DNA from 4 places in the Ciceribacter sp. RN22 genome. Region 4 is predicted to be linked to each of the others. Evidence: predicted binding sites of a transcription regulator. Region 4 holds the regulator's gene; each other region holds the start of a gene.
What was found. The regulator PhoB, encoded in region 4, activates phosphate uptake and scavenging genes when phosphate is short. The targets are predictions, from matches to a motif close to TGTCATNNANCTGTCAT.
Positions count from the first base shown of each region.

Region 1 (7,262 bases), 2.3 Mb from region 4:
GTCTCGGCGGCGAGCTGCTCGGCGATGCCGAGCTTCTTCAGGAGCCATCCGCCACGGATGTGCCCCATGATGCGGATGAGTGTCTTCTCGATCGGCTTCGGCTGCAACGCACCGATCTTGACCGGCAGGCTCGAAAGGACCGGCGTCATCAGCACGTCGTGGCTCTCGAAGAAGCCGAGAATCGACCGGGCAGAGAGCTTCAGGTAGCGCAGCGCCGCGGCAAGCTCGGCAGCGGAGAAGGCCTGTCCGAGGAGCGCCAGCCCGAAGGAGGACGGATCGTAATCCTCCGGCCTTGTCTTCACGCCGGCCGTTTCGGCGGTGAATGCGATGTCCGCGCGAAGCTCGGCGGCGAGCACCGTCAGGAAGGCCATGGAAAAGGCGGTCCGGTCGACGGCCGGTGCCGCCTCCACCACCTCGTGCCCGAGGTCTTCCAGAAGCCGCACCGTCTCGGCGAAGGCGGCCTTCACCTCCGGTGCCACGGCGCTCCCGAGCATCGGCGCGTCGGAGACCGCGATCCGAAGCTTCCCCGGCGGGCGGCCGACCGCCTCCAGCCAGGAACCGGGATAGGCGGGGAGCGGATGCGGTGTGCCGACATCCGGTCCGTGGGTAGCGTCGAGCATGGCCGCCGAATCGCGCACCGAGCGCGTCAGCACATGCTCGCCGGCAAAGCCCGACCAGGCCTCGCCGATGAAGGGGCCGACGGGCGTGCGTCCGCGCGTCGGCTTCATGCCGAAGAGGCCGCAGGCCGAAGCGGGAATGCGGATCGACCCGCCGCCGTCGCCGCCCGATGCGATCGGCACCATGCCGGCTGCGACCGCCGCCGCCGAGCCGCCGCTCGATCCGCCCGGCGTGCGGTTCGTATCCCACGGATTGCGGCAGGGGCCGAAGACCTCCGGCTCGGTATAGGGTGTCAGCCCGAATTCCGGCGTGTTGGTCTTGCCGAGAAAGATCACCCCGGCCTTGCGCCAGCGCTTGACGAGCTCGTTCTCTCCGGTCGCGGGAATGCGCGCCCAGAGCCTGTTGCCATTCGAGGTCGACACCCCTTCAATCTGGGCGAGAAGATCCTTGACGAGGAAGGGAACGCCGGCGAACGGCCCCTCTCCCGCCGGCTCTTCGGCCTGGCGCCGCGCCGTGTCGAACATCGGCCGGACGACGGCGTTGAGCTTCGGATTGTCCCGTTCGATGCGGGCGATCGCCGTATCGACGAGTTCGCGCGCGGACACCTCTTTCCGCCGGACCAGCTCCGCCAGACCGAGCGCATCGCAATTCAGATAATCTTCAAACATGTGAGCCCCCCAGAGCCGCAGGCTAGCATGCGCAAATTCAGGAGCAACCCTACCGATTTTGTCGGAGAAAATTCCCTCAATAAGAGTATATTGCCTGATTGCAACCATAGGATGGAGATTGCAGATGGTGTATCCGGTACACAACCAGCAGGCCGATGCCATGACCCTGTTTCTTGCAGATAACACACAGGTCAATCTTCCGGGCAACGGCAACGCCAATGCGGGTGCCGCGATCACCCGCATCAGCTACCACGGCCTGACCTATGACCGCGTCGGAGACTGGGTCGTCGCGGACGGCACCCAGCTGACAGCCAGCTATCCCGGCGCGCAGAACGTCTATCTGACGACACCCCAGCATTTCGAGGTCGTCTATCACCACAACGGTCCGTGAGCCTCGGCTGGAATCCTGCGGGAAGGACGACCGGAGGCGCCGCTCAGGCGGATGCCAGCACCCGCAGTTCCTCGAAGTGGTTCATGTCCTCGAAGGAGCAGAAGGCCGGCGGCCGCAGTTCTATGGTCCCAGCATTGTTCCTGATGTCCTCGACGACCGAGTCGAGGAAGGGATGCCACCGAGCGAGTGCCGCATCATCGAACCGCTCGATGAGGTAGGCGAAGGTGATGTGGAAACTATAGGAGTCGTGATCGGGGTGGCGGTAGCCGAAGACCTCCGCCAGCCGCTCGCGCCAGTCCTTCAGCGCCGCCCGGTCGGCCGCGCTCGCGCCTTCGAGGGCGAGACCGGTCGGCGTGGCGCGGGTCACTGCCATCCTGAACGGCGCACCGGCGGCAAAACCGCCAAGCCTTTCCGTGAAAATCGCCGTCATCTCATCGATCGGCGTATCGAGCGCGACATCGTGGGGCCAGTAAGGGAGCCGACGGCGATATTCGATAATGCCCTGGAAGAGCGTCATGTGGAGGCTCGAGACGGGCGTGAAGGCAAGGAGCTTTGCCTCCGGCGTGTCGAAATAGCGGTTGCGCGCCGCGACGATCGCGCGTTCGCTGTCAGAACCGGCCGCGAGATGGCAGACGACGGTATTGCCCGGCTCCGGAAGAAAGACGCCGTCGGCGCCGTAGCGGGTGCCGAAATGCGGCAGCGGCTCCTGCCGCAGGCTGCGCGAGAAGGGATGCAGGTAGGTGGGCAACAGCGCGGCAGATACGTCGGCGGACATCGCAAACTCCGATAAAAGGGCGGGGCTCCCCTCGTATCGGCGTCGTGCGACGCTCCGATGACAGGACGGAACAGCAGGCCTGCCCTCGCCCTCCCCAACTTTCCTCCCGCGCGATGAAATTTGGGGTTCCGCTACGGCGAACAATTCCCTATAAGCCGCTTCTAGCCTGAAAAGACCCTCCTTGCGCCCCGGCCGGTGAATTCACCGTGGCCGGCCTTTCGCGCAACTGAAAATTGGAAGACGCCGATGCCGAAGCGCCAAGATATCAAGTCCATCCTCATCATTGGCGCGGGGCCGATCGTCATCGGTCAGGCTTGCGAATTCGACTATTCAGGCACCCAGGCCGTCAAGGCGCTGAAGGAGGAAGGCTACCGCGTCATCCTCGTCAACTCCAACCCGGCCACCATCATGACCGATCCGGGGCTCGCCGACGCGACCTATATCGAGCCGATCACCCCGGAAGTCGTCGCCAAGATCATCGCCAAGGAACGCCCGGACGCGCTCTTGCCGACCATGGGCGGCCAGACGGCGCTCAACACCGCGCTTTCGCTGAAGCGCATGGGCGTGCTCGACCGCTACAATGTCGAGATGATCGGCGCAAAGCCGGCCGCCATCGACAAGGCCGAAGACCGCGCCCTCTTCCGCGAAGCCATGGCCAGGATCGGCCTTGAAACGCCGAAGTCGATGCTGGCGAATGCCACCGAGATCAAGGATGCCGACCGCAAGACCCACGAGGCCGCCCGTGCGGAGCTGAAGGCGAAGCTGTCCGGCGCCGAGCTCGACAAGGCTCTCGACGAGCTGGAGAACCAGTGGAACCTCGGCGAGAGCGACCGCAAGCAGCGTTACATGAACCATGCCATGGCGATCGCCGCCCAGGCGCTCGACGACGTCGGCCTGCCGGCGATCATCCGCCCGTCCTTCACCATGGGTGGCACCGGCGGCGGCATCGCCTACAACCGCTCGGAATTCTTCGAGATCGTCGGCTCCGGCCTCGACGCCTCGCCGACCACCGAAGTGCTGATCGAAGAATCGGTGCTCGGCTGGAAGGAGTATGAAATGGAGGTCGTCCGCGACAAGGCGGACAACTGCATCATCATCTGCTCGATCGAGAACATCGACCCGATGGGCGTCCACACCGGCGATTCGATCACGGTGGCACCGGCGCTGACGCTGACGGACAAGGAATACCAGATGATGCGCAACGCCTCGATCGCGGTGCTGCGCGAGATCGGGGTGGAGACCGGCGGTTCCAACGTGCAGTTCGCCGTCAACCCGAAGGACGGCCGCCTCGTCGTCATCGAAATGAACCCGCGCGTTTCGCGCTCGTCGGCGCTCGCCTCCAAGGCCACCGGCTTCCCGATCGCCAAGGTCGCCGCCAAGCTCGCCGTCGGCTACACGCTCGACGAACTGGAAAACGACATCACCGGCGGCGCCACACCGGCTTCGTTCGAGCCGTCGATCGACTATGTCGTCACCAAGATCCCGCGTTTCGCCTTCGAGAAGTTCCCCGGCGCCGAGCCGACGCTGACTACCGCCATGAAGTCGGTCGGCGAAGTGATGGCGATCGGCCGCACCTTCGCCGAGTCGCTGCAGAAGGCGCTGCGCGGCCTTGAAACCGGCCTGACCGGCCTCGACGAGATCGAAATCCCCGGCCTCGGCTCCAATGGCGACAGCGGCGACGACAAGAACGCGATCCGCGCCGCAATCGGCACGCCGACCCCGGATCGGCTGCGCATGGTCGCCCAGGCGCTGCGCCTCGGCATGTCGCCGGAGGAAGTGCACGAAGGCTGCAAGATCGACCCGTGGTTCATCGCCCAGTTCAAGGCGATCGTCGACATGGAAGCCCGCATCCGCGAACACGGTCTGCCGGAAGACGCCGAGAACCTGCGCATGCTGAAGGCCATGGGCTTCTCCGACGCCCGCCTCGCCTCGCTGACCGGCGGCAAGCCGAAGGACGTGGCGATGCTGCGCAATTCGCTGGGTGTCCGCCCGGTCTTCAAGCGCATCGACACCTGCGCGGCCGAGTTCGCCTCGCCGACCGCCTACATGTATTCGACCTACGAGACACCCTTCGTCGGCAATGCCCGTTCCGAAGCGCAGGTCTCCGACCGCAAGAAGGTGGTCATCCTCGGCGGCGGTCCGAACCGCATCGGCCAGGGCATCGAGTTCGACTACTGCTGCTGCCATGCCGCCTTCGCGCTCAAGGATGCCGGCTATGAAGCGATCATGGTCAACTGCAACCCGGAAACGGTTTCGACCGACTACGACACCTCCGACCGCCTCTATTTCGAACCGCTGACGGCCGAAGACGTGATCGAAATCATGCGCGCCGAGCAGGAAAACGGCACGCTCGTCGGCGTCATCGTCCAGTTCGGCGGCCAGACGCCGCTGAAGCTCGCCGAGGCGCTGGAAAAGAACGGCATCCCGATCCTCGGCACTGCGCCGGACGCGATCGACCTCGCCGAGGACCGTGACCGCTTCCAGAAGCTCCTGATGAAGCTCGACCTGACGCAGCCGAACAACGGCATCGCCTATTCGGTCGAACAGGCCCGCCTCGTCGCCTCCGAGATCGGCTTCCCGCTGGTCGTGCGCCCGTCCTACGTCTTGGGTGGCCGCGCCATGCAGATCATCCACAACGAGAGCATGCTGCAGTCCTACCTGCTCGACACGGTTCCGGGTCTTGTTCCGGAAGACATCAAGCAGCGCTACCCGAACGACAAGACCGGCCAGATCAACACGCTGCTCGGCAAGAACCCGCTTCTCTTCGACAGCTATCTGACCAATGCGGTCGAGGTCGACGTCGATGCGCTCTGCGACGGCACGGACGTGTTCGTCTCCGGCATCATGGAGCACATCGAGGAAGCCGGCATCCACTCCGGCGACTCGGCCTGCTCGCTACCGTCGCGCTCCTTCTCGCCGGAACTGCTGGACGAGCTGGAACGCCAGACCAAGGCGATGGCGAAAGCGCTCAACGTCGGCGGCCTGATGAACGTGCAGTACGCCATCAAGGACGGCACGATCTACGTTCTCGAAGTCAATCCGCGCGCCTCGCGCACGGTGCCCTTCGTCGCCAAGACCATCGGTGCGCCGATCGCCAAGATCGCCGCCCGCATCATGACCGGCGAGAAGCTCGACCAGGCGATCGCCGCCTATGGCAGGAAGCCGGATCCGCGCAACCTGAAGCACATCGCGGTCAAGGAGGCCGTCTTCCCGTTCGCCCGCTTCCCCGGCGTCGACACGCTGCTCGGCCCGGAAATGCGCTCGACCGGCGAAGTCATGGGTCTCGACACCGACTTTGCGCTGGCCTTCGCCAAGAGCCAGCTCGGCGCCGGCGTCGAACTGCCGCGTGAAGGCACGGTCTTCGTTTCGGTCCGCGACGAGGACAAGGAGCGGGTCCTGCCGGCCGTGCGCCTCCTCGCCGACATCGGCTTCAAGGTCATGGCGACCGGCGGCACCCAGCGCTTCCTCGCGGAAAAAGGCATCGACGCCGTCAAGATCAACAAGGTGCTCGAAGGCCGTCCGCATATCGAGGATGCCATCCGCAACCGTCAGGTCCAGCTCGTCATCAACACCACCGACGGCAACAAGGCGATCTCGGACTCCAAGTCGCTGCGCCGCGCCGCGCTGATGCAGAAGGTGCCCTACTACACCACCATGGCCGGCGCGCTGGCCGCGGCGGAAGCGATCCGGGCACTCAAGAACGGCCAACTCGAAGTTCGCCCGCTGCAGAGCTACTTCTGAGACAATCCCCAGATGCGAGGCCGGTCAAGACACCCCTTGACCGGCTTCTTTTTACCCGGCGCTTGACCGTCAAGTTGCCTGCCTTCGCGATTGAACATGCGCACTGACCCGGCGTAGCCGGACGGCAGCCGTCACCCTGCACCGATCAACCGCAAATTGTTGTACGGCACACCACCTGCTATGCTTCCCGCGTGACGGCGGAGAGCGTGCATCATGGCGAAAAACATCGTCCTCCTGTTCGACGGCACCTCGAACGAGATTGCCGAGGACAGAACCAACATCCTGCGCCTCTTCGGAGCGCTGAAGCGAAACACCGACCAGATCGTCTATTACGATCCGGGCGTCGGCACCTTCGGTGCGGTGAACGCCTGGCTGAAGCCCTATCGCGATGCAGTCGAGATCTGGGGCATGGGCACCGGCTGGGGCCTCGACCAGAACGTCAAGGACGCCTACCGCTTCATCGTCGAGAACTACGAATCCGCCTCTAGCGGCCGGGGCAGCAGGAAGGACGGCGAAGACGACCATCTCTTCCTCTTCGGCTTCAGCCGCGGCGCCTATGCCGCAAGGGTTCTGGCCGGCTTCATCCATGCCCTCGGCCTCGTCAGCCGGCACAACCTCAACCTCGTCGACTACGCCTACAGCGCCTACAAGGCGATCCCGGATTTCGTCCCGCCGCCGGGGGACGCCGCCGCCAGCGAGGACACGCCTTCGGCCTTCTCCGTCATGCGGCTGCACGAGCGGGCGCTGAAGACCTACCGGCCGAAGATCAGGATGCTCGGGCTTTTTGATACGGTGGGCTCGGTGATCGAGCACGGCTCCTCGGGTGTGCGGCTGAAGACGCATCCGTTCACCCGGCGCAATCCGAGCGTCGAGATCGTACGCCATGCGCTGGCGATCGACGAGCGGCGGACGATGTTCCGCCCGCAATACTGGGAAATCGACCAACCTTACTGGGGCAGCCCCTTCCGTCCTAAGGACGATCCTCCGCCGCAGGACGTCAAGGAGGTCTGGTTCACCGGCTGCCACGGAGACGTCGGCGGCGGTCATCCGGAGAGGGAAAGCGCACTCA
Region 1 is NZ_JAMXLD010000001.1:2,498,839-2,506,100, forward strand. Features, by position in the region: gene NHF53_RS12190 (amidase) at 1-1,286, opposite strand, end outside; gene NHF53_RS12195 (hypothetical protein) at 1,411-1,677, shown strand; gene NHF53_RS12200 (DUF1868 domain-containing protein) at 1,721-2,452, opposite strand; gene carB (carbamoyl-phosphate synthase large subunit) at 2,699-6,193, shown strand; gene NHF53_RS12210 (DUF2235 domain-containing protein) at 6,407-7,262, shown strand, end outside.
Region 1: NHF53_RS12200 (DUF1868 domain-containing protein) is a predicted target of PhoB. The motif match lies at 2,499-2,515, and genes of this name have one in related genera.

Region 2 (7,262 bases), 2.0 Mb from region 4:
TCCGCAGCCGGTCCAGAAGTAGACCGCGTATGCGGTCCGTCTGATCCGGCGGGCTTCAGTCGCCCGGACCCTCCTGCCAGGTTTCGGAGAAGACCAGCTCCTCGAGCGGCAGCCGCTGCCGCCAGCCCTTTACCGCCAGTTCGGGCTCTCCGTAGAGCGTATCGACATAGCCGAGACAGAGCCAGCCGATCACCTCGACATGCTCCGGGATCCCGAGAATCCGCTTGAGGTCGGTCTCGTGGAAGATGCTGACCCAGCCGACGCCGACGCCCTCGGCCCGTGCCGCCAGCCAGAGGTTCTGGATCGCGCAGACGGTCGAGTAACGGTCCATGCTGAAATTGTGCGTGCGGCCGAGCACGACCGGGCCGCCGCGCGTCGGATCGCAGGTTACGCAGATGCCGAGGGGTGCTTTGCGGATGCCTTCGAGCTTCAGCGCGCGATAGTCGTCACGCGTCTTGCCCGAGAACATCTCGGCCGCTTCGTCGTTGGCGCGGCTGAAGGCCCGCCAGACCGCCTCCCTTCGCTCGGCGTCGCGCACGAGAATGAAATTCCACGGCTGCATGAAGCCGACCGACGGCGCGTGGTGGGCAGCGGAAAGCAGCCGCCAGACGAGATCGTCCGGCAGCGGGTTCGGCAGGAACTGGTCGCGCACGTCGCGGCGGGTTTCTATGGCTCTGTAGATGGCGGCGCGTTCCTCAGCAGAAAACGCACCCGCCCGGACCATGTGGTCCATCGGTTCGTCCGGCATCGTCAAATCCCCAACAATGCAAAGGACCGCCCGCCGTCCGCGCGGGCCAGGTCTATCTTGCCAGGCCGGTCTTCTGACTCGGCTTCCGCTGCCTGTCGCCGCCTTCCCGGCCGAAAGGCCAGTGACGCGAACCGAGAGACCGGTTCCTTGCGACAGGCATCCGCCACACAGCGTTGGGCACGTTCCGGATTGTCACCGGATTCCCGATTCTCCCACCTTGCCGGCGGGCACCTGACGCGTCCGATTGTTCACAGTTCGCCGCCCGTGGCAAGACCAACGGCGTGCAATCCGGTTCTACTCGACGGGGAAATAGCGGACATAGGCGAAAGCATCGCCATCGGGAGACCAGCTCGGCACGTTCAGCGAGCCCTGCCCGCCAAAGAGGTCCAGGAGCGTCTCGACCGTGCCTGTCGCGACGTCCATCCGCCGGATCGAAACTTGCTTGTCGCGCGGATGGCCTTCGACATCCCCTGCGTAGGAGAGGAAGACAAGCACGTCACCCCTCGGCCCGGGATGCGGAAACCAGTTGGAAAAACCGTCGTCGGTCACCTGCGCGAGCTCGCTACCGTCCGGGTGGATCTTCCAGATCTGCATCAACCCGCTGCGGTCGGAGTTGAAGTAGATCCACTGCCCATCCGGCGAATAGTCGGGGCCGTCGTTGTGCCCGCCGCCGCGGATCAGCTCCCGCTCCTCTCCGCCCTCGACGGCGATCGTGTAGATGCCGAATTCATCGTCGCGGATTCCGCAATAGGCGAGTTGCCGCCCGTCGGGCGACCAGCCGTGCCAGTAGGACGGCAGCCTTGCGGTCACCTGTCGCGGCACGCCGCCCGCCGCCGGCAGGACATAGATGCAGGATTTTCCGTGCTCGGTCTTGTCGGAGATCGCAAGCATCGTGCCGTCGGGGGAAAGCCCGTGGTCGTTGTTGCAGGCGCCGGCAAACCCTGTTTCGATCCGTTCAGGAACCGCGCTCCCGTCGATCGGCACACGGTAGATGAGGCCGTCGCCATTGATCACAAGATGTCCGCCGTCCGGCGTCCAGTTGGGGGCCTCGACCAGTGCCTCCGTCTGCCAGACGACGCGAGAGGTGCGGGCCTCGCAGTCGAAGATCTCTACGGAACTGCGCATGCTCGCCTCCTTGCAGGGATTGGCGGGATCAGCGGTCCCGGAACCGGTTGGTGATCGGGTAGCGCCGGTCGCGACCGAAGTTCTTGCGGGTGATCTTCACGCCGGGCGCCGACTGTCGGCGCTTGTATTCGGCAAGATAAAGCAGATGTTCGATCCGGTGCACGGTCGCCACATCATGGCCGCGCGCGACGATCTCTTCCACCGACATCTCCTGCTCCACCAGGCATTCGAGGATATCGTCCAGCACCGGATAGGGCGGAAGAGAATCCTGGTCGGTCTGGTTCGGCCGCAACTCCGCAGACGGCGCCTTGGAGATGATGTTGGCCGGAATGACCTCACCCGATGGCCCGAGCGCGCCTTGCGGCACGTTCTTGTTGCGCCAGCCCGAAAGCGCGTAGACCTGCATCTTGTAGAGGTCCTTGACCGGATTGAAGCCGCCGTTCATGTCGCCGTAGAGCGTCGCGTAGCCGACCGACATTTCCGACTTGTTGCCGGTAGTCACGACCATGGCGCCGAACTTGTTCGAGATCGCCATCAGGATCGTGCCGCGCGTGCGCGCCTGCAGGTTCTCCTCCGTGACGCCCGGTTCGGTTCCCTCGAAGAGTTCCGAAAGCGCGGAGATGAAGGCGTCGACCGGCTCGCCGATCGGCACGATATCATAGTGGCAGCCGAGCGCCTTGGCGCAGGCTGCGGCATCCGAGAACGAGCTTTCCGAGGTGTAGCGGTAGGGCAACATGACGGTCCGCACCCGCTCGGGGCCGAGCGCGTCCACGGCAATCGCCGCGCAGAGCGCGGAATCGATGCCGCCCGAAAGGCCGATCACCACGCTCTTGAAACCGTTCTTGTTGACGTAGTCGCGCAGGCCGAGCATGCAGGCACGATAATCCGCGTCCTCCTTCTCCGGCACATGGGCGATCCGCCGCTCGTCGCAACGCCAGCCGTCGGCGCCGCGCTTCCATGTGGTGACCAGGAGTTCCGCGTCGAACTGGCTCATCTGGAAGGCGAGCGACTTGTCGCTGTTGAAGGCGAAGCTCGCACCGTCGAACACCAGTTCGTCCTGACCTCCCACCTGGTTGGCATAGACAAGCGGCAGCCCGCACTCGATCACCTGCTTCAGGGCGATCTGGTAGCGCACGTCGATCTTCGCCCGGAAATAGGGCGAGCCGTTCGGCACGAGGAGAATTTCCGCCCCTGCTTCGGCGAGCGTCTCGCAGACGCCGAGATCACCCCAGATATCCTCGCAAACCGGGACACCGATGCGAATGCCCCGAAAATTCACCGGACCCGGCATCTCGCCGGGAACGAAGACACGCTTCTCGTCGAATTCGCCGTAGTTCGGCAGGTCGATCTTGTCGCGGGTCGCAATGATCTCGCCGCGATCGAGGATCGCCACCGAATTGTGCCGGCCTTTCTCGCCCTGCCGCGGGAAACCGATGACAACGCCGGGCCCGCCGTCGGCAGTATCCGCCGCCAGTTGCTCCACAGCCGCAAGGCAGTTCCTGAGGAAAGCGCGCTTCAGCACCAGATCCTCCGGCGGATAGCCCGAGAGGAAAAGCTCGGTGAAGAGCACGAGTTCGGCACCGGCAGCCGCAGCCTGACTGCGCACCTCGCGTGCCTTGGCGAGATTGCCGGCGACGTCGCCGACAGTCGGATTGAACTGCGCGATTGCGATACGGAGGGTGTCGGGACGGGTCATGGTGTCGCTCATATCTCTCGTTTAGCGCGAGCCGGACCCAGCCGCAACGCCGCAAGGCCCGATCGAGCACGGAAAACAGCGTGGAACCTTCCGATGAACGGCCGGTTCATCTGGTGTTCATGACAGTTATGTGACAGAGAAACGACAGTTTTCCGACATACCTTTCAAAATCCGGAGAGTGCCTTGGTTGAGATCGCTTCCGATCCGGCTAGTTCCATCACGCCCCGCGCCACCGTCACGTCCGCCGCTGCGGCAAATCGACGGGACGGCTATGCCTGGGCCACGGTTCGCCTCGGCAACCTGCTGATCCTTGCGATCCTCACGGTTCTCGCGACGGAATGGATCGCCCGCGGCAATCTCCACGAAGCCTTGCGCTTTCTGATCGCTTCGGATCGTCCGGGCCTGGCAGCCGTCGGCATCCTCTTCCTGCTTTTTACGGCAACCGATGCGCTCCTCGGCCGGGCCTACCAGTCCGCACTGATCCTGGTGCCGCTCGCCGTCATTCCCGCGTTCATATCGGCGCAGAAGCAGCTCTTCCTGTCGGACCCGCTCTATCCGAGCGACATGCTGTTCGGCCGCCAGATCCTGCAATTGCTGCCGGTCATGGTGGCAGCACGGCCCTACCTTGCGGTGGCAATCGGCTGCTGCCTGGTCGCCGCGCTGGTCGCCCTGGTCTATCTGTGGTTTTTCGCCTGGCGCCGGTTCCCGTCGCTCTCCCGTCCGGCGAAACTGTTCCGGCTGCTGGTCGGCCTGCCGCTCATCGGCGGCTTCCTCTCGCTGATGGACTACGCCGAATATTCGCCGCTGCGCGACCGCCTCAACATCATCCCGATGATGTGGGACCAGCGGGAGAACTACCTGCACAACGGCTTCCTGCTGGCCTTTGCCTTCAACCTGCCGATGGCGAACGTTACCGCACCGGAAGGCTACGGTGCGGAGGCGATCGACAGCATTCCCGCCGGCAATACGTCTGTCGCCGGCTCCGGCACGACCAGTCATCCCGACGTGATCATGCTGATGAGCGAGTCTCTCTGGGACCCGACGCGGCTCAGCAATGTCCGGCTCTCGCCCGATCCGATGCCGACGATCCGAAAGAATGCGTCCGGCAACGTCTTCTCGCCCGAGTTCGGCGGCATGACGGCCAATGTCGAATTCGAGGCGCTGACGGGCTTCTCGAACGCCTTCCTGCCCTATGGCAGCATCCCCTATCAGCAGTATGTCCGCAGGCCGCTGCCGTCGCTCGCCACCTTCTTCCGCTCGAAGGGCTATGTCGCCAAGTCGTTCCACCCCTTCCAGAGCTGGTTCTGGAACCGCGCCAACGTCTACGAGGCCTTCGGCTTCGAGAGCTTCCTCTCGGAAGAGAACATGCCGGTGATGGACAAGCGCGGCATCTTCGCCTCCGACCAGGCCCTGACGAAGGAGATCATGCGCGCGGCGGACAACACCCGCGAGCCGTTCTTCTTCTTCGGCGTGACGCTGCAGGGTCATGGACCCTACGAGCCGCACCGGTACGGCAAGAACACCATCGCGATCGACGGACCCACGCTTTCGGCCTCCAGCACGCAATCGCTGGCGACCTACGCCCAGGGTGTCCGCGAGGCCGACCAGAGCCTCAAGATGCTGATGGACTGGGCGAAGAAGCGCCGCCGCGAGACGATCGTCGTCATCTTCGGCGACCACTTGCCGCCGCTCGGAAGCGTCTATCCGGAGAGCGGCTACATGCCCGACCAGGTCGCGACCCGCTCGGCTCCGGTCGACATCATGAAGCGCGAACACGAGACCCCGCTGGTCGTGTGGTCTTCGAAGCGCGGGGTACAGAAGGACCTCGGCTCCATCAGCCCCGCCTTCCTGCCCTATCACGTGGTGAAGCTCGCCGGCTACGAACATCCCTTCTATACCGGTGTGCTCGGCGCCGTGCACGACCGCTACGACGCAATCGACCGCTATCAGCTCGTCGACGGCTCCGGCGGAGCCACGCCCGACTGGTCGAAGACCGGCAAGACGGTAGATCCACTCGTCCGCGACTACCGCTACCTGCAACACGACGCGATCTTCGGCGACGGGTTCGGCACTGAACGCTTCTTCCCCGAACAGGTCGAACGCCTCACCGCACCGGCCTCCTGACGGGACGCCTGCGGAGCGGCGTTTTTCCCAAACCAGAAAAACGTTGACACACAAAGGATCTATAAATCTCTTAGGAGGTGAAGATGACCTTCTTCGGGCCTTACGGCGCGTCCCCAACGCAAGGTACGGCCCACGTTTTCTGATGACGCGCTGATTTTGTTTTTGAGCATCCCATGCGAGCCCTTACCCGTGCCGAAATCGTTGGCCACCCGCTGTTCCCTGCTATCGAAAAGCAGATCGCAGACCATTTGATCGGCATTCACCTGCGTACGCCGCGGCTCTCGCGGCTGAAGGCGTCCCATCGAAAGTGGCTGATGACGCAGTCCCTCTACGCGCTCAACCTGCAGCGCACCGATGATGATCCGCTCTCGGGCCTCACCGCGACGCGCTTCGTGGAGGTCGTGATGAAAGTCGGGGCGGCGAGCCGCAACACCGCAACCGCCTACCTGGCGGAACTCGTCGCCTACAAGTTCCTGCGCGACGTGCCCGGCGTGCCGGACCGCCGTGTGCGGGTTCTCGAAGCGACCGAGCCCAGCAATGCGGGCATGATCAGCTGGTTCACGGCGCATATGGCCTGCCTCGACCGGCTGGACGGTGGCGACCGCGAGGCAACCAGCATCGCCGACCCGCGCATCTTCCGCATTGCCCAACCGTACGCGGCTGCCAAGCTCGTCGAACACCCGGACTGGCGCGACCCGCCGGAGACGATCGGACACTTCTTGTGGTCCGATCTCGGCGGCATTGTCCTGCACGACCTGATCTCGCGTATCGGTGAATACGATCCGGCGGCCGAGAGAACCTTCGTCGGACCGACGACGCTGGCGGAGCTCGGAGAAAGCTACACCGTCTCGTCGACGAACCTGAAGCGCATGTTCAAGAAGGCCGAAACGGACGGTCTGCTCGGCTGGGAACTGCCGCGCCGCCGCGGCAGCCTCTGGCTTTCCCGTCGCTTCACCGGCGACTATTTCCACTGGCAATCGACCAAGTTTGCGGCACTGGAGGAGGCTTTCCACTACGCCGTGGAAAAGCTCCGGCGAGAGGACGAAAGCCTCGCCGGAGGCGGTCAGCCTCCGATCGGTTGCGACGTCGAGCCGACGGAGAATTTCGGCGCGGCGTCCGCCACGTCGTAGTAGTCGCCCTTGTCGGCACAATAGATGTGGTAGCCGAAACGGAGCCCCGTCGGCTGATCGAAAGCACCCGCCATCACCGACACGTAGTCAGCGCCATCCGCTTCCCAGAAGAGAGCCGAGCCGCAGGTGCGGCAGAAGCCCCTGCGCGCCTTGTCGCTGGAACGGTACCACGTGACGTTGTCCGCGCCTTCGATCTCCAGCCGATCCTTGTCCACATTCGTCGCTGCATAATAGAGGCCGGTCTGTCGGCGGCATTGCGAGCAATGGCAGCCGATGAGATCCTCCAGCTCACCCTTTGCGCGGAAACGGACAGCGCCGCAATTGCAGCGCCCGGCGTGGACTTCAACCATGAAAACCTCCAGAAACAAAGACCGGGCCAGCTTCGCCAAGCCGGCCCGGTCCGTCAACTTCAGTCTTCTTCACCTAGCGATCAGCCGAA
Region 2 is NZ_JAMXLD010000001.1:2,221,469-2,228,730, forward strand. Features, by position in the region: gene NHF53_RS10870 (DUF2865 domain-containing protein) at 1-22, shown strand, start outside; gene bluB (5,6-dimethylbenzimidazole synthase) at 56-748, opposite strand; cobalamin riboswitch at 794-998, opposite strand; gene NHF53_RS10880 (hypothetical protein) at 1,043-1,873, opposite strand; gene NHF53_RS10885 (NAD+ synthase) at 1,902-3,569, opposite strand; gene NHF53_RS10890 (LTA synthase family protein) at 3,753-5,693, shown strand; gene NHF53_RS10895 (hypothetical protein) at 5,867-6,823, shown strand; gene NHF53_RS10900 (GFA family protein) at 6,757-7,173, opposite strand.
Region 2: NHF53_RS10890 (LTA synthase family protein) is a predicted target of PhoB. The motif match lies at 3,689-3,705, and genes of this name have one in related genera.

Region 3 (7,262 bases), 2.6 Mb from region 4:
AGATCTGGTCGGCGGCTTTCTTGGAGCCCTTGCCGAAGACCTGGAATTCCCACTGGCCCTTGGCCACTTCGGCGTTGATGCCTTCATGGTTGATGCCAGCGGCGAGGCAGAGGTCGAGGTGCTCTTCGACGATCTCGCGGGCGATCGCGCCGACGTTCTTGTAGCCGACGCCGGTGTAATACGGGCCCTGCGGCGCCGGGAAACCCTGTTCCGGGAAGCCGAGCGGACGGCCGTTTTCGTAGAAGAAGTACTCCTGCTCGAAGCCGAACCAGGCATCCTCGTCATCGAGAATGGTGGCGCGGGTGTTCGACGCATGCGGCGTGACGCCGTCCGGCATCATGACTTCGCACATGACGAGAACGCCGTTCGTGCGGGCCGGGTCCGGGTAGACGGCGACGGGCTTCAGAACGCAGTCCGAGCTGTGGCCTTCGGCCTGCATCGTCGAAGAGCCGTCGAAGCCCCAGAGCGGGAGCTGTTCGAGGGTCGGGAAGTTGTCGAATTCCTTGACCTGCGTCTTGCCGCGGAGGTTCGCTACCGGCTTGTAACCGTCGAGCCAGATATACTCGAGTTTGTACTTGGTCATCCTTGGTCTCTCTTCAGTGGGCACTCATCTGACGCACCACAAAGGTGAAACCTCCGGGCGACGCCATTCCGCGTCTAATAAAGCAGGAACCGTGCCAACTGCGACCGACCACGCTCCGGCCGGCACGTTTTGTCGCAGGCACGGGTTCGCGGGCACGTCTGAGATATGAAGATTCCTTAACAATTTCGGCCGATCTCGTGGACGCTGACCTGCCTCACTTTTGACCGCCGGCGGAAGAGCGCGATGATGAATTCGTGCTCAGTACCGCCCCTGATGCATAATTGCCCACTTTTTATGCAATTAGCACATTTGGTGTGCATTCGCTTTCAAAAACTGCTAGAAACGAATTATCGCGCCCGGGCGTTCTCAGCCCGGAGCAGAATGGAAAACGAGAGGCAGCAGCATGGCGACGAACATTGTTCGGGAATCTGCGAAGATCTACGAATTCCCGGTTCGCAACATCCAGAGACTGAAGGACGCGCAGGAGAACCGCGCCCGCCCGCTGATCTACGACAGCGGCTGCGGCAGCTGGTATCACGAGGAAGCCATCCGCGAAGAGGAAGAGGCGCGCAAGCAGTAGCGCGCCCCGGATTCGGAATCAGGCCTTCACACCGAAGAGCCGCAGGCGCATGACGCCACCGTCGGGATGCATGGCGAAGCGCACATGGGTGACCGGCCCGATATCGGCGATCACTTCGCCGGCATACTCGTGGACCTTGTCCATCTCCAGCTTCTGGCGGGGAAGAACCGGTCTCCAGGCCTCCGATGCCGCGATGTCGGCTTCCGACAGCGTGTCGCCGAGCTCCGGCAGATAGGCGCCGAGCAACTCGCAAGTGTCGGGATAATTTCCCTTGAAGAAGTGCGTGTCGACGACCACCCGGCGGATGATGCCCGGATGGCCGAGGCGGATCACCGCCCAGTCGTGCCCCGGACCGCGGCGGCGCTTGGTCTCCCAGCCGTCGCCCATGTTGAGGCCACGCTCCGGTCCGAGCATCTTGTCGGGATGACCGTAATGGGCATCCGACCAGGCGAGCGATTTCGCACCGTGAAAGATATAAGCGAGATCGATTTCCTCGTCTGATCCGACCTTGGACCAGTCGAAATAGGCCGTGCCGTAGACGCGGAGACGGGCAACGCCACCGTCCGGATAGATGTGCAGGCGAAGATGCGTCCACACCCGCTCGCGATCGGCATTCTCGAAGAAATGCTGCGCCGAAGGGCCGAGCGGGCTCTTGGGCAAAAGTTCGGACCATTCGGTCGCATCTGTCGGATCGCCGTCCGCCACGAAGGCTGCCTCAATCGAGCAGTGCGGCGGATAATTGCCGGTGAAGAAGTGCGTGTCGACGTCGAAGCCGGTGATCCGGCCCGGCATGGCAAGGCGGATCACCGACCAGTCGTGGCCGGGCACGCGCTTGCGACGGCTTTCCCAGCCGTCCATGTACTTGCCGTTGTCGTCGTAGAGTTCAGGATCGAAGGTGGCCGGCGCGTCATTCAACATACGCTCCAGCGGCGCGAAGAACTCGTCGGTCGCAAAGACGCCCTTCGCCCCGAGGCGAGCCGAGGCGAGGTTGACGCAGCCTGCCGCGAAACCGGGCAGGAGGACGGTCGAAATTTCGGGCATGTCAGTCGTTCTCCGGAATGAGGCTTTCGAGTCGAAGCCGGGCAATCTTCTCGACCTGCGCGCAGGCGGTCTCGAACTCCTGCTCTCGGCTGTTGGCGATACGGGTTTCGAAGGCAGACAGGATGTCGTCCCTGGTCAGCCCCTTGACGGCAATGATGAAGGGAAAGCCGAACTTTTCCGTATAGGCCTCGTTGAGCGCGGTGAAACGGGCGTGCTGCGCAGGCGACAGCCGGTCGAGGCCGGCGCCGGCCTGTTCCTTGCGACTGTCCTCGGTCAGTTCGCCGGCGATCGCCAGCCGCCCCGCGAGGTCCGGGTGCGCGCGCAGCACGCCGAGCCGTTCCGCTTCGCTCGCTGCACGGAATGCCGCGCACATGGGCGCGTGCACGCCGGAGGCGGTGAGAGGTCCGCGAATGGCTCCCGCGTCGAAAGCACGCTCGGCAATGAAGGGGGAATGCTCGAATACGCCGCCAAAGCGGGCGATGAAGTCGTCTCTGGCCACCATGTCAGATGCTGTCCGGCTTGTGGTGTTCGTGCCAGTGGCGGGCGATCTCGATCCGACGCGGGATCCAGACCTTCTCGTGCGAGAGCACGTAGTCGATGAAGCGGGCGAGCGCCGCGGCGCGGCCCGGCCTGCCGACGAGGCGGCAGTGCAGGCCGACATTCATCATCTTCGGCGCGCCGCTCTTCCCCTCCGCATAGAGCACGTCGAACGCATCCTTCAGATAGGTGAAGAACTGGTCGCCGGAATTGAAGCCCTGCGGCGTCGCGAACCGCATGTCGTTGGTTTCGAGCGTATAGGGGATGATGAGGAAGGGCTTTCCGTCCAGGCCCTTCACCCAATAGGGCAGATCGTCGGCATAGCTGTCGGAGGAATAGAGGAAGCCGCCCTCCTCCATGACGAGCCTGAGCGTGTTCTCGGAGGGCTTGCCCTGGTACATGCCGAGCGGGTGCGAGCCGGTCAGTTCCTTGTGAAGGCGCACCGCTTCGAGAATATGCTGGCGCTCGACCTCTTCCGGGAAATCCTTGTATTCCAGCCAGCGATACCCGTGGCTGGCGATCTCCCAGCCGGCTTCCTTCATGGCGGCGACCGCTTCCGGGTTGCGGGCCATGGCAAGCGTCACGCCATAGACGGTCACCGGCACCTTGCGTTCGGTGAACATCCGCCAGAGCCGCCAGAAACCGGCCCGCGAACCGTATTCGTAGATCGATTCCATGTTGAGATTGCGCTGGCCTGGCCAGGGTTGCGCCCCGACGATCTCGGAAAGCAGGTTTTCCGACGCCGGATCACCGTCGAGGATCGAGCTTTCGCCGCCCTCCTCGTAATTGACTACGAATTGCACGGCAATGCGGGCGTCGTTCGGCCATTTCGGATCGGGAGCGGCACGGCCGTAGCCAACGAGATCACGCGGATAATCGTCCTTCAGCATCAAATCACCTTCGTCATGCGGATGCCGAACGGTAAGCACGGAGACCGGCGATGTCGAGACGGAAAAGATGCGCGGAGCGCTGCCTTTCCGGCAGCGGTGACGACCGCCCGGTCAGGCGATCTTGCGCACCGAAATTCGGCCGAGCGGGTGCAGCGAATGCACCTGGAAGGGCGCGCCCGGCTCCCGCTCGACAAAGAGCGCGAGATTGGCGACGACCAGCCGGTCCTGCAGCACAGGATCGAAATGGCGACGCAGTGCCGCTTCGACCCTCTGAAAATCCTTGGCGAGCAGCGGCCCCGTCAGCGTCATGTGAAAGCGAAACTCGTCCATCACGTAAGGATGGCCCCAGCGGTAGAGATTGGCGAACTGCGGCGCCGACAGTCCTTCCGGACTGCGCCGTTCGATCTCCGCCTCGCTGAACGGCGCACGGAAGGCATCGAACTCCTGGACGACGGACGCAGCGAGATGGTCGAGCGGCGGGCAGGCATTCGACAGCAGGAGACCGTAGAAATCGCCGAGCCGGGCGACCTCCAGCCGCGGAAGCGCGATCGGTTCGACGGTGCCGGCAAAGCGCATGAGGCGATTGAGAAGCGAGGCCTCCGTCTGCCCCTCGGCCAGCCGGAACGGTGCCTTGAAGGTCGCATGGAAGCCGGCGCGGCGCGGCAGCGCCGTATGGAAAGCAATCTCGTGCAGACCGAGCCCGGGCACCACCGGATGGTCGACGGGAAGGTCCGAAAAGACGTTCCGCCCGAGCCATGCCGAAGCGGCGTGGGTCAGAGGATCGCCCGGAGGCGGCGTGAAATAGATCGCATACCGCATCGCAACTTCTCCGCGTGACTGCTGACGGCGAACTTTAGCAATCGCCGTTACACGCAAGCTGATAGGTGATTTGCGTGACAGTATGACGACGGGAGGTCGTTGAAATTTCTCGTTTAACGAGAGGCGACGGCGACGTGGCTCGAAAGGTGGAAGGATGTCGGAAGAACAGGAGTGCCGCCTTCGACGGCCTGCAGCGCGGCGTCGGCGAGCCGGTGCGCGAGACCGAAACTGACCTTGAAACCGCCCGTCAGCGCGATCACGTTGCGGTGATCGGGATGCTCTCCCACCATCGGATCGCGGTCGATCGCCTTCGGCCGCAGGCCGGCCCAACGCTCGACCACCTCGGCGTTTTCGAGCACCGGCGCGAGGACGCGCGCACGCGCGACGACCTCGTCCAGTTGCGCGTCGGTCGAGAAGGGGTCGGCAAAGCGGTTCTCGCTGGTGCTGCCGACGGCAACGCGCCCGCCTTCGTGCGGGACGACGTAGAGTCCGTCCAAATAGAGGAGCGGAAGATCAGGATCGATATCGGCAGCAAGCAGGGCCGCCTGCCCCTTCACCGGCTGGCCGAGCGGGCGGGGAAGCGGCGCGCCAAGCGCCTCCAGGATCGGGAACGACCGGTATCCGGCCGCGACGATCGCGTGACCGAAAGCCACCTCTTCTCCGGTGGAGAGCGTTGCAATGCCGCGGGCGGCGTCGAAGCGGTCGAGTTCGGCGCCTTCGCGAATTCGCACATGCCGTGCCGAACGCAGGAAGGCTCCGAGAAGAGCAGAGACGCGACGCGGGAAGACATGGGCGGCCAGCGTGTCGAAGACCAGGCCCGATGCGGCGTGCTCGGCGGCCGGCCAGTCGTTTCCGCAGGGCGATGCGTCACGCACGCTCCAGGCGAAACTGCGGCCTCCCGCAATCCAGCGCTCGCCGGCCTCCTTCTCGTGCTTTTCGGCGATCACCCGCAAATGCGGCTTCGGCAACGGGATCAGCCGGCCGCTGCGCCGATAGCCCGCCAAGACACCGGTCTCACGCTCCAGCGATGCGATCTCCTCCTCCAGCGAGACGAGCGCCTCGAACTGGAACTGCTTCTTGTCCGACCAGTTGTCCGGCATATGCGGCATCAGCGCACCCATGAGGCCGCCGCTCGCGCCGCGGCCGATCTGGCCGCTGTCGATCAGCAGGGTGTCAATGCCGCGGCGCTCGGCCCGAACGGCCGCCCAGAGGCCCATGACGCCGCCGCCGACGATCAGGAGGCCGACGCGCGATTGACCCGCGCGGACAGGAGCAGTATCGGCTACGTGCATGACAGGATCCAGTTCGATACCGACGGCCGGCGACAGCGGCACGCTCTTGTGGCACGAGGGCGATATGCCCTATTCGGCCGCCTTTGGCGATCACTTTTATTGCCAGACGGACGGCCGCCTCGAATGCGGCCATGTCTTCCTCTCGGGCAACGGGCTGCCGGCGCGCTGGGAGACGGACGGGCTCTTCCGGATCGGCGAACTCGGCTTCGGCACCGGCCTCAACGCCTGCGAGACCTGGCGGCAGTGGAAGCTCACCCGCAGGCCCGGCGGCGCACTGCACCTCGTCTCCTTCGAGCTTTATCCGATGTCGACAAACGATCTTTCGCGCGCTCTCTCCCGCTGGCCGGAGATCGAAGCCGAGCGCGAGATGCTGACGGCGCTCTGGCCGCCGGAACCCGGCGGCACCATCGACCTCGCGCTTGACGAGGCGACGAGACTGACGGTCGTCTGCGGCGACGCATTCGCGTCCGTCTCAGCCACCGAACTCGCCTTCGACGCCTGGTACCTCGATGGCTTTGCGCCCTCCCGCAACAGCGCCATGTGGTCGGCCGAACTGATGAGCGCCGTCTTCGCGAAAACCGTGGAGGGCGGCACGTTCGCGACCTATGCGGCGGCGGGCTTCGTCAGGCGGAACCTGATTGCCGCAGGCTTCGAGGTCGAGCGGCGAAAGGGCTTCGCCGGCAAGCGGGAAATGCTCTGCGGCGTGAAGCCGGCCCGTTCAGGCGCCTGAAACGGCGGCCTTGGTCCCGTCCCCGGACCCCGCGAGCCAACGCCCCATCTTGGCGGCGAGTTGTTCCGGTCCGACCGGCTTGGAGAGATAGTCGTCCATGCCGGCACCGAGGCAGATGTCCCGGTCGCTGTCGAGTGCATGGGCGGTAACGCCGATGATCGGGACGTGCCGGCCGTCTCCCGCGGCCCTCTCGCGCTCGCGGATCGTCTGCGTCGCCTGAAGCCCGTTCATGACCGGCATCGAGACATCCATCAGGATGAGACGCGGGCAATGCCACTCCCAGGCGTTCACGGCGGCCTGCCCGTCGGTGACGATGGCAAAGCTCAGGCCGGCGGCCTGCAGGATCTGGGTAAAGACGATCTGGTTGACCTCGTTGTCCTCCGCCACCAGGATTTCGTAGCCGGCTGCGGCAACACCGGTTTCCTTCTCCGCCTCACCGGCGGGCAAGGCTCCTGACAAATCCGGAAGGGCGGACGTTGCCTCCGAGGCAGAATTGCCATGGCGCAGGCGCGCCGCGCGCACTACGTCGATGATCGCATTCCGCAGGAGATTGCTGCGCGCCGGCTTCATCAGATGGGCATCGACCTTCAACTGCTCAAAGGCGCGCTCGTCGCCCACCGCATCCATCGACGTGAGGAAGATGATCGCCACATCGCAGAAGCGCGCGTCTTCGCGAATCCTGCGCGCCAGATCGACACCGCTCATGCCCGGCATCTGATCGTCGATGATCAGGGCATCGACAGTCACACCGACGCGGAAGGCCTCCTCGATGATCGCGAAGGCGGCCGGA
Region 3 is NZ_JAMXLD010000001.1:2,815,414-2,822,675, forward strand. Features, by position in the region: gene NHF53_RS13725 (glutamine synthetase beta-grasp domain-containing protein) at 1-583, opposite strand, end outside; gene NHF53_RS13730 (DUF2735 domain-containing protein) at 987-1,163, shown strand; gene alc (allantoicase) at 1,182-2,204, opposite strand; gene uraD (2-oxo-4-hydroxy-4-carboxy-5-ureidoimidazoline decarboxylase) at 2,206-2,706, opposite strand; gene puuE (allantoinase PuuE) at 2,708-3,631, opposite strand; gene NHF53_RS13750 (DUF1045 domain-containing protein) at 3,743-4,450, opposite strand; gene NHF53_RS13755 (FAD-binding oxidoreductase) at 4,564-5,742, opposite strand; gene mnmD (tRNA (5-methylaminomethyl-2-thiouridine)(34)-methyltransferase MnmD) at 5,741-6,472, shown strand; gene NHF53_RS13765 (response regulator) at 6,461-7,262, opposite strand, start outside.
Region 3: NHF53_RS13750 (DUF1045 domain-containing protein) is a predicted target of PhoB. The motif match lies at 4,525-4,541, and genes of this name have one in related genera.

Region 4 (7,262 bases):
ACAAGCTACGTGTCGCCACGATGTCCGGTGTAATGCCGTCCGTTGAAACGATCGCCAAGGGTGAGTATCCGGTTTCCCGTCCGCTCTACTTCTACGTGAAGAACGCCCACCTCGACGTGATCCCTGGTCTGCAGGAATACATCGAGTTCTTCGTTTCCGACGAGATGGCTGGCCCGGACGGTCCGCTGGCGGCCTACGGTCTGGTATCCGACCCGGAACTCGCCAAGACGCAGGCGGCCGTGAAGGCCCGCACGCCGATGGGTGCCCTGAACTAATCCAAACCGACCGGTGGCGCGGTGATCGCGCCACCGGTCTTGCTCTTTCTGGAGGTTGCTGGCGAGATGAGTCCGGGCATCATTATCCTTGTCGTGGCGGCGATTTCCTTCGTCGGCTATTTTCTCGGTCGGCGACATGCGATGGATCTCGCGGCGAAGGGTGGTGTCAGACTCCATTCTCTTCCCGGCTATTATGGGCAGACCGTCGCACTCTTTGCGGCCCTCCCCGCCCTGGTCGTGCTTATCGCATGGCTGGTCGTGCAGCCTCTCCTCATCGAAACGCGCGTCACCGGCATGATCCCGGACAGCGCTATCCCCGAAGGTGGCGCGCGTAGCCTCGTCATGGCCGACGTTCGCCGGATCGCAGACGGTCTTGATGCGGTGCTCGCACGCGGTGGGATGAGCGAGAGCGAGCTTTCGCAGATGCGTGCGGATGTCTCCAACGTACGGACTCTTCTGGCCGAAGTCGGCGTGGCGCTGGGCAGCGACGTGCCGCCGCCGGTATTCGAAGCGGCGAAGACCTATCGTCAGATCGCGAAGACCGGCACCATCGTCACCGGCACCTTGGCCCTTGCATTGTCGATAGGCTTTGCTCTCTGGGCGTATCGCCGCATCACGCCGGATCTGCGCGCCCGAAACATCAGCGAGCGCTTCGTGCGCGCCGTGCTTGTTTCGGCGTCGACGATCGCCATTCTCACGACGATCGGCATCATCGCCTCGCTGTTCTTCGAGACCTATTCTTTCTTCAGGATTTATTCGGCGCAGGACTTCTTCTTTTCGACTGTCTGGAATCCGCAATTTCGTGGCGGTTCGGAACTCGGTATCCTGCCGCTGCTCTGGGGCACCTTCTACATTTCCCTCGTGGCGCTCGTCGTTGCCGTGCCGCTTGGCCTGATGATTGCGATCTACCTTGCCGAATATGCCGCGCCCTCCGTGCGAAGCGTGGTGAAACCCGCAATCGAGGTCCTCGCCGGCATCCCGACGATCGTCTACGGCCTCTTCGCGCTTGTCACCGTCGGACCGTTTCTGCGCGACTGGATCGCACAGCCTCTCGGCCTCGGAACTTCGTCGTCTTCAGTGCTGACGGCGGGCATCGTCATGGGCATTATGATCATACCGTTCGTGAGTTCGCTGTCCGACGACATTATCAACGCTGTTCCGCAGGCGCTGCGCGACGGCTCCTACGCTCTCGGCGCCACGCAGTCCGAAACGGTGAAGCAGGTCGTCTTTCCGGCCGCTCTGCCCGGGATCGTCGGTGCCGTATTGCTGGCCGCAAGCCGCGCGATCGGCGAGACCATGATCGTGGTGCTCGGCGCGGGTGCCGTCGCCAGACTGTCGCTCAACCCTTTCGAGGCAATGACGACGGTCACCGTGAAGATCGTCAGCCAGCTCACGGGTGACACGGAATTCGCAAGTCCCGAGACGCTGGTCGCCTTCGCCCTCGGTCTCACCCTTTTCGTCCTGACACTTGGGCTGAACGTGCTGGCCCTCTACATCGTGCGCAAATACCGGGAGCAGTACGAATGACCGACGTTTCCGCATTCGGCGCCTCGTCCGCCGATTCCTGTAGCAAGTCGCTGTTTGCTGCCGACGCACGAACCCGCCGACGCAATGCCGCCGAAGCGCGTTTCCGCATGATGGGCCGCATCGCCGTTGTCATCGGCATCGTCGCCCTTGTCGGGTTGCTTGCGTCGATCCTGTCGAACGGCATGTCTTCCTTCCAGCAGACATATGTCTCTCTCGACATTTTCCTCGACCCCGCGAAGCTGGACAAGGCGGGCGACCGCAATCCGGAGGCGATCGCCAAGGTATCGACTTTCGGTTATGCGCCACTGATCCAGAAAGCTCTTCAGGATGCGATGACCGAGAAGGGCATCGCCGGTGACGGGGTCAGTGCCAAGACCGCCGCGGAGCTGATCTCCAAGGAGGCGCCGGCCGATTTGCGCAGGTTCGTTCTCGCCGATCCCTCGGCCATCGGTCGGACCGTCCGCTTCGATCTTCTCGCTGCGGGGCGAATCGACGGCTACTACAAGGGGCGCGTGACGATGGAGAGCGCCAAGCTCGACCGCAACATTTCGCCCGAGCAGTTGGCGTTGGCGGACAGGCTGAAGGAAGCAGGCATCCTGACGACCAACTTCAACTGGTCCTTCTTTACGGCACCGGACGCCTCGGACACGCGTCCGGAGGCAGCGGGTCTCGGCGTCGCCATCATCGGCTCCGCCTACATGATGCTCATCGTCTTCGTGCTCTCGTTGCCGCTCGGCGTCGCAGCCTCGATCTATCTCGAGGAATTCGCGCCGCAGAACAAGTTCACCGACCTCATCGAGGTGAATATCGCCAATCTCGCAGCGGTACCCTCCATCGTGTTCGGCATTCTGGGGCTGGCGGTTCTCATAAACTTCGTTGGATTGCCGCAGTCGGCGCCTGTCGTGGGTGGCCTGGTACTGACGCTGATGACGCTGCCGACCATCATCATTGCTACGCGCGCTGCGCTCAAGGCGGTGCCGCCGTCGATCCGCGACGCAGCACTCGGCGTCGGTGCCTCGAAGATGCAGGCGACGTTTCATCATGTTTTGCCGCTTGCCATGCCCGGCATTCTTACGGGAACGATCATCGGACTGGCGCGCGCGCTCGGAGAGACCGCTCCCTTGCTGCTCATCGGCATGGTCGCGTTCGTGCGCGAATTTCCGGCCGCCCCGCCCGAGGGATTCTTCGATCCGGCCTCGGCTCTCCCCGTGCAGATCTACAACTGGACGCAGCGCGGTGACCCCGCCTTCGTGGAGCGCGCATCCGGTGCGATCATCGTGCTCCTCGTATTCCTCCTGATGATGAACCTGATCGCGATCATTCTTCGCCGCCGTTTCGAGCGCCGTTGGTAAGAGGGCTGACAATGAGTAACATGCCGACCACAATGACGATCACGACGAAGGCTGCAACAATGAATGAAGCGAAGATCTCGGCCCGGAAGGTCCAGGTGTTCTACGGCGATAAGCACGCCATCAAGGACGTGGAGATCGAGATTCCGCCGCGTTCGGTCACCGCTTTCATCGGTCCGTCCGGCTGTGGCAAATCGACATTCCTGCGCTGTCTCAACCGCATGAACGACACGATCGCCAACTGCCGGGTCGAGGGGCACATCTCCATCGACGGCGAGAACATCTACGATCCCAAGGTGGACCCGGTTCAGCTGCGCGCCAAGGTCGGCATGGTGTTCCAGAAGCCGAACCCGTTCCCGAAGTCCATCTACGAAAACGTCGCCTACGGACCGCGCATCCACGGGCTTGCTCGCAAGAAATCGGATCTGGACGACATCGTCTCGTCGGCGCTGCAGAAAGCCGGCCTCTGGAACGAGGTGAAGGATCGCCTCGACGCTCCTGGCACAGGTCTGTCGGGTGGCCAGCAGCAGCGTCTGTGCATCGCCCGCGCCGTCGCCGTCAGTCCCGAGGTCATCCTGATGGACGAGCCCTGCTCGGCACTCGATCCGATCGCGACGGCAAAGGTGGAGGAACTCATTCACGAACTTCGCGCGAACTACACCATCGTGATCGTCACGCATTCGATGCAGCAGGCGGCGCGCGTGTCGCAGCGCACGGCCATGTTCCATCTCGGCGAACTCGTCGAGGAAAACGACACCGACAAGATGTTCACCAATCCCGACGATCAGCGCACGCAGGACTATATCATGGGCCGCTTCGGCTGACGCCCCGTCCAACCGCGCAGACGCACTCATTCGAGGATCACGACATGTCATCGACCCATATCTACTCCGCCTTCGACGAGGAACTGAAATACCTGATGCGCCGCATCTCCGAGATGGGCGGACTCGCCGAGCAGATGGTGGGCGACAGCGTCCGCGCTCTGGTCCACGGGGACGCTGCTCTGGCGCACAAGGTGATTTCCGACGACGTCATTATGGACGCAGCCGAGCGCGAAATCGGTGACAAGGCCGTCATCACGATCGCCCGTCGCCAACCCGTCGCCAGCGACCTTCGCGAGATCATCGGCGCGCTGAAGATCGCCAGCGACCTGGAGCGGGTCGGCGATCTCGGCAAGAACAACGCCAAGCGGGCGATGGCGGTGCAGAGCGCGGGCATCCCGCGCAAGCTCGCTCGCGGCATCGAGCACCTCTCCGAACTTGCCCTCGTGCAGCTGAAGGAAGTCCTGGACGTCTACTCGACGCGTTCGGCGGAGAAGGCGAAGTCCGTCCGCGATCGCGACGACGAGATCGATGCTGTCTATACCTCCCTGTTCCGGGAGTTGCTGACCTACATGATGGAAGATCCCCGCAACATCACGAGCTGCACGCATCTTCTCTTCTGCGCCAAGAACCTCGAGCGGATCGGCGACCACGCCACCAACATCGCCGAGACCATCTACTACATGACCACGGGGGCCCAGCCCGAAGGCGAGCGTCCGAAGGAAGACCTGACGACGGACGTCGGCGCGGTCACCGAATGATGCCGCTGCAGAGGATAAGTGAGCGATGCAGCCAAGGATAGTGGTAGTCGAAGACGAGGAGGCGCTGAGCGTACTCCTTCGTTACAATCTTGAGGCCGAAGGTTACGAGGTGGAGACGATTCTGCGCGGCGACGAAGCAGAGCTGCGCCTCCAGGAAAGGGTTCCAGACCTCCTGCTTCTGGACTGGATGCTGCCGGGCGTCTCGGGGATCGAACTCTGCCGCAGGCTGCGTATGCGACCGGAGACCGAACGCCTGCCTGTCATCATGCTGACGGCGCGCGGCGAGGAGAGCGAACGCGTGCGCGGCCTGGCCACGGGCGCCGACGATTACGTCGTCAAGCCGTTTTCGACGCCGGAGCTGATGGCGCGCGTCAAGGCGATGCTGCGGCGTGCCCGTCCCGAAATGCTCTCGAGCGTTCTTCGCTGCGGCGACATTGAACTCGACAGGGAAACCCACCGGGTTCATCGCAAGAGCCGCGAGGTCCGCCTCGGGCCGACGGAATTCCGACTGCTGGAGTTCCTGATGACTTCGCCGGGCCGTGTCTTCTCCCGTTCGCAGCTGCTGGATGGCGTCTGGGGGCACGACATCTACGTCGACGAACGTACTGTCGACGTCCACGTCGGACGTCTGCGCAAGGCGCTCAACTTCTCGAACATGCAGGATGTCATCCGCACCGTGCGCGGCGCCGGATACTCGATGGAAGCCTGATTTCCAATTACATCACGCACAAAAAAACGGGCCGCGCGGCCCGTTTTCGTTTTCTCCGGCCAGAAGCTTACCGGTCCGCCTTGCGGCGCTCGGAGACCGGCTGATAGGCGAGCTTGGCGTGATACTTGCAGTACGGCGAGGAATCGAGTGACTCGCAGCCGCAGAAGTGGAACTCGTCGCTCATCGGATCGCCGATCGGCCACTTGCAGGTGCGTTCGGTGAGTTCGGTGAGCCCAAGCCGGCGGGAAATCGGTATCACGACGTTCGAGGCCGGAACGGCGCGGATTTCCTCCAGGGCATCGATCTGGCCCTCTTCCTTCAGCATCGCTCCGCCTACCGGACGGGCGTTTGCGCGGGCGGGGACGCGCGCAGCAAAGTTTGAGGGACGAGGGGCCGGTGCCGGACGTTTCGGCGTACGAGCCGGTGCCGTGCCGCCGCCGGACTTCGCGCGTCCCGGCAGGTTGAGGCGATGCACCTTGCCGATCACCGCATTTCTGCTGACGCCGCCGAGTTGTGCGGCGATCTGGCTTGCGCTCAGGCCCTCGGCCCAGAGCCTCTTGAGTTTTTCGACGCGCTCATCTGTCCAGTTCATGCCATTATCTCCGCCATCGCGATATTAACGGCAGAATCCGTCTCCGTTGCTTCGGACGAATCCAAAACAAGACTTCCTCGATACTTTCGGTGACTACTTCTGCCGCATGCAATCTTTTAATGTAAATTTAACCTAGTGTGGCGCTGACTCCGTGACAAGAGTCGGACGAATCAAGCGGAATCGATTTTCAAGTTTTCCCCAACTTGCTGGCTTTCGCCGGCCGCGAGAATCAAAGCTGTGAAAGGCGCTCGCGCATCACAAAAATCCTTTGCGTGTCGCAGTTTTGTTGACAGCACAGCGGGAAATGCCGATAGTGCCAACCGCCGCCGAAAGGCGGCATTTTTGATTTTTCCGGGGACTTTTCTGCGGGACGCCGGAAGGTCCGTGTTCACATCGATCGGTTGCGAAGGAGCTGTTCCACCATGGCTGAAGCCACGCCGCTTTACGAAACCTACCTGCGCGCGCCTCTGCGTTTCGAGCGCGGCGAAGGGGTTTGGCTTATCGCGGAAAATGGTGAGCGATATCTCGATTTCGCGGCCGGCGTCGCAGTGAACGCGCTCGGGCATGCCCACCCGCATCTCGTCGATGCGCTGACGTCACAGGCCGAAAAGGTCTGGCACCTGTCGAACCTCTACGAGGTTCCAGGCCAGGAAACGCTCGGCAAGCGGCTGACGGAGGCGACCTTCGCCGACAAGGTGTTCTTCACCAACTCGGGCGCCGAGGCGCTGGAATGCGCGATCAAGACCGCGCGCCGCTATCACTTCTCGAAGGGGCACCCGGAAAAGTTCCACATCATCACCTTCGAAGGTGCCTTCCACGGCCGCACGCTTGCGACGATCGCCGCAGGGGGGCAGGCGAAGTACCTCGAAGGTTTTGGACCCAAGGCACCGGGCTTCGACCAGGTACCCTTCGGCGACATCGAGGCGGTAAAGGAGGCGATTACCGAGAACACGGCCGCGATCCTTATCGAGCCGGTGCAGGGTGAAGGCGGCATCCGTACTGCGTCCAACGAGTTCCTGCGGGCACTTCGCCAGCTCTGCGACGACAAGGGGCTTCTCCTGATCCTTGATGAAGTTCAGTCGGGTGTCGGTCGCACGGGTAAGCTCTTTGCCTATGAGTGGGCGGGCATCACGCCCGACATCATGGCCGTTGCCAAGGGCATCGGCGGCGGCTTTCCGCTGGGCGCCTGCCTTGCCACGGCGGAAGCTGCTTCCGGAATGAAGGCCGG
Region 4 is NZ_JAMXLD010000001.1:176,785-184,046, reverse strand. Features, by position in the region: gene NHF53_RS00910 (substrate-binding domain-containing protein) at 1-275, shown strand, start outside; gene pstC (phosphate ABC transporter permease subunit PstC) at 342-1,802, shown strand; gene pstA (phosphate ABC transporter permease PstA) at 1,799-3,154, shown strand; gene pstB (phosphate ABC transporter ATP-binding protein PstB) at 3,187-3,975, shown strand; gene phoU (phosphate signaling complex protein PhoU) at 4,020-4,733, shown strand; gene phoB (phosphate regulon transcriptional regulator PhoB) at 4,759-5,442, shown strand; gene NHF53_RS00880 (GcrA family cell cycle regulator) at 5,510-6,034, opposite strand; gene NHF53_RS00875 (aspartate aminotransferase family protein) at 6,457-7,262, shown strand, end outside.